DNA from 2 places in the Halobacillus sp. ABH2_015 genome. Region 2 is predicted to be linked to the other one. Evidence: predicted binding sites of a transcription regulator. Region 2 holds the regulator's gene; the other holds the start of a gene.
What was found. The regulator LexA, encoded in region 2, represses DNA repair genes until DNA is damaged. The targets are predictions, from matches to a motif close to CGAACATATGTTCG.
Positions count from the first base shown of each region.

Region 1: a site for LexA is predicted at 2,167-2,180, ahead of ACXAD6_RS10830 (carbohydrate kinase). Genes of this name have one in related genera too.

Region 1 covers NZ_JBSWUG010000002.1:2,030,772-2,035,194, forward strand. The annotation lists gene ACXAD6_RS10815 (alpha/beta hydrolase) at 1-604, shown strand, start outside; gene ACXAD6_RS10820 (LysE family translocator) at 1,027-1,647, opposite strand; gene gloA2 (SMU1112c/YaeR family gloxylase I-like metalloprotein) at 1,652-2,056, opposite strand; gene ACXAD6_RS10830 (carbohydrate kinase) at 2,221-3,327, shown strand; gene ACXAD6_RS10835 (pseudouridine-5'-phosphate glycosidase) at 3,324-4,256, shown strand; gene ACXAD6_RS10840 (hypothetical protein) at 4,398-4,423, shown strand, end outside.
Region 2 covers NZ_JBSWUG010000002.1:1,676,039-1,680,461, forward strand. The annotation lists gene glnA (type I glutamate--ammonia ligase) at 1-498, shown strand, start outside; gene ACXAD6_RS08895 (N-acetylmuramoyl-L-alanine amidase) at 731-1,831, shown strand; gene ACXAD6_RS08900 (hypothetical protein) at 1,919-2,149, shown strand; gene lexA (transcriptional repressor LexA) at 2,215-2,838, opposite strand; gene ACXAD6_RS08910 (YneB family resolvase-like protein) at 3,145-3,795, shown strand; gene ACXAD6_RS08915 (DUF896 domain-containing protein) at 3,897-4,130, shown strand; gene tkt (transketolase) at 4,302-4,423, shown strand, end outside.

The DNA of each region.
Region 1 (4,423 bases), 350 kb from region 2:
ACATCCCTTCCCTGCTCCAATCATCCAGCTCTATGAAGTATTGGCCTGGGTGAAAAGCAATCCCGAAGGTCTGAACATCGACCCTGACAAGTGGATGGTCGGAGGGCAGAGCTCAGGTGCCAACATCGCTGCTGCTTTGTGTTTATACTTGAAGGATCAAGAGGAGCCTCAGCCCCTCCTCCAGGTTTTATCGTGTGCCATGCTTGATTTTGCTACCCCGTTTTCTGAAAAACCAGAACCAGATAAATGGCGTTCCAAATACCCTCAGTTCGCCCATTTTCTGAACCTCTGCTATGTCCCTGAACAAGGACAGGACGTCCATCCCTACGCATCGCCTGTTTACGCAGAGAATGTCAGCGGTGCAGCCGAAACTGTCATGATCACAGCGGAATATGATGCCTTCAAGCCTGAAGCGGAGAGATACGCGAAAAAGCTGAAAAAAGCAGGTGTCCCTGTCCATCACCGCCTATTTGAAGACTGTTACCACCTGTTCACGCATCTTGGTCCCACAGAAGCAGCCACAGAGGCATGGGATACGATCGCCGCTCACATCAGGAAGGCCGCTGCTGAATCAGGCGCACCAATCAAGCAGATATCCTCATAAATAGAAATCCCCCTCCTTAATGAGGGGGATTTCACCTTGTAGAGAAACCCCTGTTTCTTTACAAGCTTTTTTTCTTACCGCCAGGAGCGAAAGCCCCTTGCTGGATGGAGGACAGTCTTTGCTATATTCCGGCAGGCAGCCGTCATCAGCGCAGCCCATAGCGTTCTTTTGAATCTGCGAACCTGTTTACTCTCCTATTTATTCTAACCCGGCACGAGGAGCGTTCGGTGGTGATGCCTGCGGGAACAGAACCGAACGCTCCACTTGGGCAGGCGGCCTTCCTGACCAAGTCAGCGGAGGGCGTGCCCGCGGCATTCATTCACCAATAAGCGGAAAGTGACCCTTCACACGACAAATGGACAACTCTAACTGGTTAGCACAGGCTTTTTTTACAGCCAAAAAACCCCCTCCATAAAGAGGGATTATTTTCCACTGATCATAATCTGCATGGCGATGAAACTGAAGATGAGGCCCTGGGCTTTTTGGAGCTTTCCTGTCGAAATCCGGTGAAGCACGTGCTGTTGAATTTTTTCTGCTAACACGGAGACCAGGAAGAATACAAGAAAAGCCTGGGTGATAAAAATCAATCCGAGTAAAAGCATCTGTAGAGAAACACTCCCGCGGGACGGATCGGCGAAAGGTGGAAGAAGGGCAAGGAAGAATAACGATACCTTCGGATTGAGAAGGTTCATAAGGATCCCTTTCCTGTAAAGCTTTTGGTATTTTTCCGAATTCCCCTGCGCTGCTCCATTCGCTGGTGCTCCACCCCGGAAGGATTGAAAAGCGAGAAAAAGCAGGTAAGCGGCCCCTGCATATTTCACGATTTCAAACGCCGCCGCTGATTGATAGATGACCGCTGATACTCCAAGGGCAGCTGCTGACACGTGGATCACCAGCCCAGTGCACAGCCCAAGGGCCGTAACAATCCCCGCCTTGGCCTGCTGGACAATACTTTGAGCCAGCACAAAAAGGATGTCCGGTCCCGGACTCAGTGTCAACAAAAGGGAAATCCCGATAAATGATAAAACAACAGAGGTTTCCAAAGCGTTACCTCTCCGCTCCTTCTTCGCCTGTTTCATACAGTTCCAGGGGCAGCTGATCAGGGTCCTTGAAAAAAGTAAATCTTCTTCCGGTATACGGATCAATCCTCAACTCTTCTACAACCACCCCTTTTTCCTCCAGCTCTTGTTTGGAGCGTTCCACGTCCTCTACGGCAAAAGCGAGATGTCTGAGACCTCTTGCTTCCGGATCATCCGGCCGTTCTGGTGGGGATGGAAAAGAAAACAATTCGATTTGATTTTCACCTGCTTGAAGATCGAGTTTATAAGATGCCTTTTCCTCCCGATAGTTTTCAGCTATTACCGGTAAACCGAGAATATGTACATAGAAATGTTTCGAAATTTCATAATCTGAACAAATTATTGCAGCATGATGAATTTGTTTTACAAGCATCCCATTCCTCCTCTGAGTAATCTCTTCTACTATAACGGGACAAACGATTTCCTGTCACCATTCTCTTCGATTTTTATTGACTTTTCCATGAAAGCGTTCTTATAATAGAGCAAACAAATGTTTGACTATTCAAACATTTGTTTATGAAGGGGGAATTATGATTAATGGAAAAGTTGACCACACGTGAGCGTCAGGTGTACCAGCAGATTGTCAAAAACCCTTATATATCCCAGCAGACCCTCTCAGAAGCTCTTCAACTCTCCCGTTCCACAGTAGCCAATATTATTTCCGGTCTCGTTCAGAAAAATGTCCTTCTCGGTCGTGCCTATGTGTTGAACAAATCCAGACAGATCCTCTGCATCGGAGGCGCCAATGTCGACCGGAAACTCCACACCCATGAACCGCTTCAAATGTACACATCCAACCCTGTCTATTCCCGTTCCAGTGCTGGAGGTGTAGCGAGAAACATCGCCGAAAACCTTGGAAGGCTGGGCTTTCACCCTTCGCTTATTACAGCAGCCGGCATGGACGCTGACTGGGACATGATCGAAAAAGCCTCCCGTCCCTTTATGAATCTGGAAGGTACTCTTCATCTCCCTCACGCCACCACAGGTACATACACAGCATTGATGAATCCTCAGGGGGAATTGCTTACTGCGCTCGCGGATATGGAGGTTTTCGAGGCGATTGTTCCTCCCCTTGTTATGAAAAGTGAAATAAAGATGAGGCAGTCGGAATGTATGGTTGCTGACCTCAACTGTCCAAAAGAGACGTTGGAACTCCTGCTTAGGATGAGCCGCAGTTTCTCGGTCCCCCTTGCGTTCGTTACCGTCTCTGCCCCTAAGATGAAGCGCCTGCCCAAAGATCTGCACGGACTTACGTGGCTGATGACCAATATTGAAGAAACCGAAGCTCAATTCGATATGTCTATTGACTCCAAAGAAAAATGGTACCTCGCCGCAGGTTTATGGCTGGAGATGGGCATCGACAAAGTGACCATTACCTCCGGAAAGGACGGCGTCGTCGTTGGGGAGAAGGAAGGAGGTATCCATCACTTCCCTTCTTTTTCAACAGGGGATGTCAGCGATGTGACTGGTGCGGGAGATGCTTTCTGTGCCGGTGTTTTATACGGATGGATGGAAGGCATGGAACTTCAGGAAATTATAAAAACGGGGATGATGAATGCAGTAAAATGCATTCAGTCCCCCTACACGGTCCGGCAGGATTTGACCCCGTCCCTGCTGACCCAGGATGTGGAGGAATTTGTATGAACCCTTATGTAGACATCTCCGAAGAAGTGGCTTACGCTCTGGCAGAAAACCTCCCCGTAGTCGCTCTTGAATCGACCATCATCTCACACGGCATGCCGTTTCCTCATAATTTACAAACGGCGGAGGACGTGGCTTCCATCATACGGGAGCATGGCGCTGTACCGGCCACAACCGCCATTATGGATGGAAAAATCAAAGTGGGACTCACAAAAGAAGAATTAAAGAGACTTGCCTCTGAAAAAGAAGTGATCAAAGCGTCGCGCAAAGATATTGCGTACCTGGCTGCTTTAGGAAAAACAGGTGCAACGACCGTGGCAGGGACGATGTTCTGCGCCGGTCTTGCTGGTATCTCGGTGTTTGTAACAGGCGGCATCGGCGGTGTCCACCGCGGCGCCGAGTCCACGATGGATATTTCAGCGGACCTTGAGGAACTGGCTCAAACAAACGTCGCTGTCATATGTGCCGGCGCGAAATCCATTCTCGATCTCGGCCTGACACTGGAATACCTGGAGACAAAAGGAGTTCCTGTACTCAGCTATCAAACAAATCTGCTTCCTGCCTTTTTCACAAGATCGAGCGCCTTTTCCTCCAACTATCAAGTCAATCATCCGGATGAAATCGCAGCTGTCATCGACACCAAATGGTCGCTCGGCCTTGACGGTGGCCTGGTCATTGCCAATCCTATTCCTGAACACAGCGCACTGGAAGAATCCTATATGAACCAAATGATCGAGGAAGCTTTACATGAAGCCGGTAAGCGAAATATTACGCAGAAGGACGTTACCCCCTTCCTGCTTGATTATATCCACAAGGCGACACAAGGAAAAAGTGTACAGGCGAACATCGCGTTAATCAAATCCAATGCGGCCTTAGGAGCAGAAATAGCGGCTGCCTACCAAAAGCAAAGACATTCCGTCCAATCGATATAGCTCCTATATCAAAATGATGACATTCCCCTGCGTTTTTTTACAAATAATGGGCCGGATGCCCTGTTTCCTGTCAGACAGCACTAGACCATCTAAAAACCGGGAATAGGAGAATATAAGTCATAAAACCCGAGGAGGATGATTATGCTGTGGCTGCTGCTCGGTATTCT
Region 2 (4,423 bases):
AAGCACGCAACAAACTTTACAGCGGTGACCAACCCGACTGTAAACTCCTATAAGCGTCTCGTGCCGGGATATGAAGCGCCATGCTACGTAGCCTGGTCCGGACAGAACCGCAGTCCGCTTGTTCGAGTACCGACGTCCCGTGGCATTAGCACACGTATTGAAGTGAGAAGTGTGGATCCAGCCGCCAACCCTTACATGGCAATGGCAGTCCTGCTTGCTGCGGGTCTTGATGGTGTGGAAAATGGACTTCAGGCTCCAGCACCAGTAGACCGCAACATTTACGTTATGGATAAAAAAGAACGTGAGGCTCACGGTGTCAAAGACCTTCCTGCAACATTATATGATGCATTGGAAGAGCTTCAGGAAGACCCGATCATGGTGGAAGCTCTCGGTGAGCACCTGTTCGAGCATTTCATTGAAGCGAAGGAAATCGAATGGGATATGTTCCGTACCCAGGTTCATCCTTGGGAGCGCGAGCAATATCTGCAGACCTATTAAATAGAAAGACAGAAGGCCCTGACTTACATAAGTCGGGGCTTTTTTATATTTTCCTCAGCATCTGCCGTTGGAATCACCCCGAATCCTGGGAGAAAATCTAACATGGTTCATCATTTTATAGGAAAGGCCGACACCAACGTTCTTATCCAAGCATACATTTGGAGTAGGATGATAGAAGAATGTCCTAGTAAACCCCCTTTTCCAGGAAGGAAGAGTGGAGAGAGGGATGTATATGGCAAGATTAATCAATCCAACAGGGAAATGGAATGGACGTACAGTAGCTTTGGATGATGGACATGGAATGGAAACTCCGGGAAAAAGAACGCCATACATTCAGGAATTAGGCAGACAAATCAAGGAGAACGAATTCAATCGTAAAGTTGTACAGTATTTATCGAACATTCTGCTGGATCATGGATTCCGCGTGCTTCTCGTAGCACCGACAGATGAAGACACACCATTATCCTACAGGACGAGAGCGGCCAATGAGAACAATGCGGATATTTATGTATCCGTTCACTACAATGCTTTTGATGGGTCCTTTGGCGGGGCAGATCCAAACGGAATCGAACTTTACGTCTATCCCGGATATTTGAACCGGTCCGCCGGGCGTCTTGCTTCATCACTTGCGAAATACTTACGCCAGGGCACCGATCAAAACTTCAGAGGGATTAAAGAAGCGAACTTCCACGTTCTACGTGAAACGGATATGCCGGCAGTGTTAACAGAGAACGGCTATATGGATAACAAGCGGGAAGCATTATTGATGATTGACGAACGCTTTCAAAAAGAAGTTGCAGAGGAGCACGCTCGGGGCATTTTAGAATACTTTGGAGTTCTGTTCAATGGCGGAATCGACTATCTTTCGCTTGGGGATACCGGCGCGGAAGTCAAGGAAATGCAGGAGAACTTATTAAAACTGGGTTATACCATGAATGGTTATGGAGCTGACGGCAGCTTCGGTCCTGCCACAGAAGCGGCAGTCAAGGCTTTTCAAAAAGACCAGAAGCTTGAAGTGGACGGCTTTTATGGACCGAAAACGAAAGCGGCTGTGCAGAAAGCCTTGGAAGACCTGGATAAAGGAGAAGAGGAAATGGAAAAATTGGCAGTTGTCATAAATTCTTTTGCGGATTTTCCTGCCGTTGAAGCGCTGGCAATCCGTAAAAATGCATTAATTGCACTTAGAGCCGTAGCAGAAAAACGTCAGGTGGCTGAACAAATTATTGTGGCTGGAGGAGGCACAGATGGGCTTAAGGGGAGTAATTTTATTGACTTGACGGGAAAAACCAGATTGGAAACCTCCCAAAACATTAAAAATTATTTAAGTAAATAAAAGAGCTGCAAAACATTCCAGTGTACATTTCCCTTGTTCCTGCATATAATAAATGTAGAACAAATGTTCGGTTAAGGGGTGTGCACAATGGAAACGATTTTCAAACAGTCTGTAGAAAATAAGAAGATCATCGATATGATCTATCTATCTAAGGGGAAACATTGGTCTCAGCGTTCTGTAAGAGTGATTAAAAACCATCCTGATGCCATCCTTGCTTATTGTCTGCAGAAGAAGAGCGTCCGCACATTTTTGAAGAAGAATATTTATTCTGCTGATTTCCGGAGACGGAATAAAAGAAATCGTACGGGGGCTTCTTAACGTTCATATTCTCATGTTCAATACAAAAAACGGCGGGATTGCTCCCGCCGTTTTTTGTATGTGTATTAATGAACGGTACGGTATAAGCCGACGACTCTTCCGAGAATGGATACATCATTTAAAATGATCGGTTCCATCGTGGCATTTTCAGGCTGAAGACGGATGTGATTCTTCTCTTTAAAGAATCGTTTGACAGTAGCCTCTTCCTCTTCCGTCATAGCCACAACTATATCCCCGTTCTGGGCAGTCTGCTGCTGTCTGACAATGACCATGTCCCCGTCAAGAATGCCTGCCTCAATCATACTTTCTCCTTGAACGATAAGGACGAACGTATTGTCTTCCGATCCTGCAAGCGTATCCGGGAGGGGAACATATTCTTCAATGTTCTCTACCGCCGTAATCGGTGAACCAGCCGTAACTTTACCGATGACAGGGGCATAAGTGGCTTCCCCGCGGGGGATACTGTGGTCTTCTTCCAGATCAATCACTTCGATGGCCCTTGGTTTCGTAGGATCCCTGCGGATATATCCCTTTTTCTCAAGACGGGATAAATGACCGTGGACGGTTGAACTGGAGGCCAGCCCTACAGACTGACCGATCTCCCTTACAGATGGGGGATATCCTTTTAGTAGAACCTGTTCTTTTATGAAATCTAGTATTTCCTGCTGCCGCTTTGAAAGTTTGCTCATAGATTAGCACCTCGTACATAGGATTATAGTAACCACATTGTACCATGCCATCCTCAAAAATACAAACAAGCGTTCGAAAAAAGTCGTTGACAAGAACATACATTCGTCTATAATAGGTATTAGAAAATGCGAACAGAGGTTCTTAGGAACGTTCGTTCTTAAATGGAGGGTTAATTATGTTTAATAAACTATCAAAACTGGACTACACTTATATCGTTTTGTTTATTGTTAGTTTTGCTATTCTCTATTATTCTATGGTTACAAGCGGATAAACCTTGAAAACCAGTAGAAGCGGGGACATACATCATGAGAGTAATCCTATATTGTCGCGTAAGCACGGAAAAAGAGGCCCAGGTCAGCTCCTTGAAAAGACAGAAGGCAGAACTGTATGCCATGGCCGAACACCATGGAATGGAAGTGGCCGCCTGTATAGAGGAGCAGGCGAGCGGGTATGAGATTGAACGGGAAGGTGTTTTCCAGATGCTTGATGCTTTTTCCAATCACGAAGCAGAGGCTCTGTTGGTTCAGGATGAGACGAGGCTGGGCAGGGGAAATACAAAAATCGCTTTGTTCCATCAATTGAACCGGTTGAATGTTAAGGTTTATTCCTTAACCCATAACGGGGAACTGCATCTTTCCGAGTCAGACTCCATGGTTCTTCAGATTGTGGGCATCGTTGAGGAGTACCAGAGAAAAATTCATAATATGAAAATCAGGCGGGGGATGCAGAAAGCGGTCGCCGAAGGCTATGATCCATCTTCGAACCTGTCCAATCAGCATCTGGCAGCGGGGAGAGAGAGGAAGGAATTTCCGATCGAAGAGGTTGTCAGGCTCAGAGGGAGTGATTTGACGTTCAAGGACATTGCGGCAACACTAAGAGGGCTTGGGTATGATGTATCCAAGGCAACGGTTCACCGCCGCTATCAAGAGTACATATCACTTGAAAAAGAAGAATAGGCAGGTTACTATAGGAACATAAGGGAGACAAGAGTCTTAGGGCTGCTTGTCTTTTTCATGTTCTAAAGCTGATCCAGACTATAAAAAAAGGAGAAGGATCTATGTTATCTCAAGAAAAATTGGACCGTATAAACGAATTAGCCAATAAATCAAAGCAGCAGGAATTATCGGAAGAAGAGAAAAGCGAACAGAAGAACCTGCGTCAGGAATATTTACAAAGTGCCCGTAAATCATTCAAAAACCAGTTGAAAGGTGTCACGGTTATCGATCCTGCCGGGAATGATGTGACTCCTGCCAAACTGCGTCAAATGCAGGAAAACGAAAAGAAAAACTAAACGACTGAACCGATCCGCATCTTCTTTAAAAGGTGCGGATTTTTTTCGTTTAATTCTACAGAAACACGGGGAAATTAAGGAAGGGCGGAGGACAAAAGTTTGCACAACGCCTTGTTTCATTATAGGATAATACATGGTACATATACCTGTACAGAAAGGGGATTATTGGAAATGGCAAAAAGTCTTGAACAAACTTCAATTGATACCATTCGAACACTAACGATCGACGCAGTAGAAAAAGCAAGTTCCGGTCACCCGGGTATGCCTATGGGGGCTGCTCCAATGGCTTATAA